DNA from 2 places in the Solidesulfovibrio carbinoliphilus subsp. oakridgensis genome. Region 1 is predicted to be linked to the other one. Evidence: predicted binding sites of a transcription regulator. Region 1 holds the regulator's gene; the other holds the start of a gene.

Region 1 (2,200 bases):
GTCGAGGATCATGTCGATGGTGGAATACATGTCCTCGGACACCTCATGGGCCGAGATATGCATATTGTCGGCCACGAAGATCACGTCGGCCATCTGGCGGGTCTTTTCCACGGCCAGATTGACCTGCAGTTCGGAGGCGTCATTGGCGGAAGCATATTTGGCAAGCTTTTCCAGACGCTTGCGAGCGTAGTCGCGCAAATGGTCGGAAGGTTCGAAGTTCTTGAAATTAAAAGTGATGTTCATGAGATCCTCCAGATGGCGTGGTATTGGGCCGGGGAAGCCCGGCCCGAAGCATCAGAAAATTTCCTTGCGCTTGGACGAGGATTCAATGCCCATGGCCGTGCGGTATTTGGCCACGGTGCGCCGGGCGATGTTGATCTGCAACTCGTCTTTGAGCATATCAGCAATGGCCTCGTCGCTGATAGGCTTTTTGGCATTCTCCCCGGAAATAATCCGCTTGATCATGGCCTTGACCGATTCCGAGCCGACCGTGCCGCCGTCGTCGAGGTCAAGGGAGCTGTTGAAAAAGAACTTGAGCTCGAAAATGCCATGGGGCGTGGCCACGTACTTGTTGGACGTGATGCGGCTGACGGTCGATTCGTGCATGCTGATGTCGTCGGCCACATCCTTGAGGATCAACGGCCGCAACCGCGTGACCCCCTCCTCGAAGAATTCCCGCTGGAACTTCACGATGCTCTCAAGGACCTTGTACAGGGTCCGCTGCCGCTGGTAGAGGCTTTTCATCAGCCACATGGCCGAGCGCATCTTGTCCTGGAGATAATCCTTGTCCTTGTCGTTTTTCGGATTGATCTCCGCCATGTAGGTCGTGTTGACGTTGAGCCGCGGCATGCCCTCTTCGTTTAAAATAATCACGAATTCGCCGCCGTATTTGTACACAAAGGCGTCCGGGCTCACGAAAATGGGATCGCCCGAGCCGTAGCTGGCTCCGGGCATGGGATTGAGGGTCTGGATCAGCTCAAGGTATTCCTTGAGTTTTTCCATGGTGATATGAAATTTTTTGGCCAGCGGCTTGTAGCGTTTCTTCTCCAGGTCTTCGAGGTGGTCGCGCACAAGCTCGATGAGGATGGTGTCCTCGTAGCCGTAGACCTCGATCTGGGTGAGCAGGCATTCGCTCGGGGTCCGGGCGGCCACGCCCACGGGGTCGAACCGCTGGAGCCGGTGGAGCACGGTCTCCACTTCGGGCACCGAGGCTCCGGCCATCTGGGCCAGTTCTTCGAGGGAAGCCCGCAGGTAGCCCGAGGAATTGAGGCTGCCGACGATACTCTCCCCGATCTCCAGTTCCTTGGCCGTGAAATTCGACAGGCGCATCTGCCAGCCGAGGTGCCCTTCGAGGGAGGGTTTGGAGGCGAGCCTGGCGTCAAAGGCCATGCCCTCCTCGGGCATCTCCGACTCCCGGGATTGGGACTGGCGGCCGGTGCTGGCGAAATCGCCGAGATAGTCGTCCCATTCGGCGTTTTTGAGGAGTTCCTTTTCCATGGCCGCGTCGCTGGAATTCCCGGTCGGCCCCAGGTTGTCCTCGGCCATGGTCCGCTCCGGTTGGCGGTCCTCCTCGATCGATTCCTCCAGAAGGGGGTTTTCCAAAAGCTCCTGCTGCACGCTCTCCAGCAGCTCGAGCCGGGAGAGCTGCAGGAGTTTGATGGCTTGCTGCAGTTGGGGAGTCATCACCAGCTGCTGGGAGAGTTTGAGCTGCTGTCGCAGTTCCAGGGCCATGTCTACCGCCGTGCGAGGTCCTTTGGATGTTGGTGCGAAAAGCGGGGGCAAGGCCGACGCCCCGCCCGCTCAACAAAAAGCATGCCACAATCGAAGGATCGTGGCAATCGGCACGGCTTACCCTTCCGGGAGGAACCAGGCGTAGGCCGCTTCGAGACGGCCGCTGGCCTGAAGCAGGAACCGGATGGCCTCGCGCACCGCCCCGTGCCCGCCGGGACGGCTGGCCACCCACAGGGCCAGGTCCATGATTTCCGGCTGGGCGTCGGCCACGGCCATGGGCAGGCCGACCAGACCCATGGGGCCGGCGTCCACCCAGTCGTCGCCGAGGTAGGCGGCCTGGCCGGGGGAAAGCCCCAGCCGCCCGAGGATGCCGGTCAGGATCGGAACCTTGTGGTGGTGGCCGGGATGGTACTCGCCAATGCCCAGTTCCTTGATGCGGGCGGCCACGGCCGGACTGTCGAGGCCGCTT
Region 2 (2,200 bases), 620 kb from region 1:
GGATCTCGTCGGCCACGAAAACGATGCCGAACTCGTCGCAGAGGGCGCGCAGCCTGGTGAAAAATTCCACCGGCGGGACCACGAAGCCGCCTTCGCCCTGGACCGGCTCGGCCACGATGCAGGCGATCTGCTCGGCCGCGGCCGTGCCGATGAAAAATTCCCGCAACTTCTCGGCGCAGGCCGCGCCGCACTTGGGATAGGTGAGGCCAAGGGGGCAGCGGTAGCAGTAGGGATAGTAGGGGAACTGGTAGACTTCCGAGGCCATGGGGCCGAAGCCGAACTTGTAGGGCTTGACCTTGCTGGTCATGGACATGGTCAAAAGCGTGCGGCCGTGGAAGGCGTTTTTCATGGCCACGACGCCGGCCCGGCCGGTGTGGCAGCGGGCGATCTTGACGGCGTTTTCCACGGCTTCGGAGCCGCTGTTGACGAAGAGGGCCTTTTTCTCGAAATCGCCCGGCGCGGCCTCGCTGACCCGCTTGGCCAGCTGGAGGTAGGGCTCGTACAGGGTGACCATGGAGCAGGTGTGGAGGTAGCGGCCGGCCTGGTCCTTGACCGCGGCCACGACCTTGGGATTGCAGTGGCCGACGTTCAGGACGCCGATGCCGCCGACGAAATCGATGAACTCGCGGCCGGTGACGTCGCGAAGCAAAGCGCCCTTGGCGGATTCGACGAAAAAGGGCGTGGCGTTGGGATGTCCCTTGGGGACATAACGGTCGCGCAGGGCTTGCAGTTCTTGCGCCTTTTCGGTGGTGTTCACGGATCATCCTCGGGGTTGTCGATTGGGGGGCGAGAGCGCCTCATACCATAATGAACGGGAACGGTAAAAATGGATTTGAGCAAGAAGCAGGCCAGGATTGTTTTTGTAAAATAGCTCTGATATTTTGTGCCGTTATAAGAATGACTCCGGATGACGGCCTGTGTTGTCGATTCGGCAATGAATCGGCAATTTTGTAAATATTCCATATAATCAATGCCTTTGATCTGATTCATTTTTAAATCAGGTTTTCGCGCTAGCCCAAGCCGGGCCCCCGGTCCGGTCCCGGACCGGGGACAAGACACGGACACCAGAAAGTGTCTGCACAAAGAATGAAATATTTGATATGGTTGTCGCGTAAGCCCGTTCGGGCGAACCGGCGCGAACGGCCGGTGGCGACGGCTACGGCCGTCCAGTCTGATTCATTCCTGAATCAATCGCGGTGGAGCGCATACCGCTTGAGCTTGCGCACCACCGTCGCCTGGCTGATGCCGAGGTAGGCCGCCATCTGCCGGGTGGTGCGGCAGGCGGCCATGGCCTCGCGCAGCCGGCGCAGGCTGGCCTGGTCCGTGGACTCGACCAGCCGGCGCGGACCCGGCCGGGCCGTGTCCGGCCCGCCGTCGCCGGAAAGCGCCTCGTCCAGGGCCTCGGTCAGGTCGTCGTCGTCGCTCATGACAAAGGCCTTCTGGATCAGGTTGACCAGTTCGCGCACGTTGCCCGGAAAATCGTAGGCCTCAAGGAGACGCATGGCCCGGGGCGAAAGCCGTTTGGCCTTGCCGTGGCGGGCGTTTTGCTGGGAGAGGTAGAATTCGGCCAGGCCGAAGATGTCGTCGCGGCGCTCCCGCAGGGGGGCGATGCGCACGATGAAGGTGTTCAACCGGTAATAGAGGTCCTTGCGGAACTGCCGCCGCTCGACCAGCCCCTCCATGTCGCAGTTGGTGGCCGCCACCACCCGGCATTCGACGATGCGCGACTCGCCGCCGCCAAGCCGGCGCAGTTCGTGGTCGTCCAGGTATTTGAGCAGCTTGGCCTGGGCGGACAGGGGGATGTCGCCCACCTCGTCGAGGAACAGCGTCCCCCCCTTGGCCAGCTCGATGAGCCCCGCCTTGCCGCCTTCCCTGGCCCCGGTGAAGGCTCCCCGTTCGTAGCCGAACAGTTCGGCCTCGAACAGGTTTTCCGGCACGGCCGGGCAGTTGATCTGAATAAACGGCTTCTCGGCCCGGGGGCTGACCTGATGCAGGAACTTGGCGAGCAGGCCCTTGCCCGTGCCGGACTCGCCAAGGAGCAGGATCCGGGTGGCGTCCATCTGGGCCAGCTTTAAAAGCGTGCGCAGCGTCCGCTGCATCTGCGGGCTCTGGGCCACGATGTCCTTCTGGGACAGCTCGAAAAGGGACAGTTCGGCCAGCTCGCTCTTGTAGCGCTCCTCCACGGTCCGGGCGTTTTGCA

The links. The regulator sigma-54, encoded in region 1, starts transcription at its own class of promoters, with help from an activator protein. The targets are predictions, from matches to a motif close to CTGGCACGGNNNNTGCTT.
Region 2: the regulator sigma-54 is predicted to act here: its motif matches at 835-852, upstream of gabT (4-aminobutyrate--2-oxoglutarate transaminase).

Annotation. Positions count from the first base shown of each region.
Region 1 is NZ_CM001368.1:1,047,757-1,049,956, forward strand. Features, by position in the region: gene hpf (ribosome hibernation-promoting factor, HPF/YfiA family) at 1-243, opposite strand, end outside; gene rpoN (RNA polymerase factor sigma-54) at 295-1,731, opposite strand; gene DFW101_RS04690 (KdsC family phosphatase) at 1,849-2,200, opposite strand, start outside.
Region 2 is NZ_CM001368.1:1,666,557-1,668,756, reverse strand. Features, by position in the region: gene gabT (4-aminobutyrate--2-oxoglutarate transaminase) at 1-757, opposite strand, end outside; gene DFW101_RS07295 (sigma-54 interaction domain-containing protein) at 1,188-2,200, opposite strand, start outside.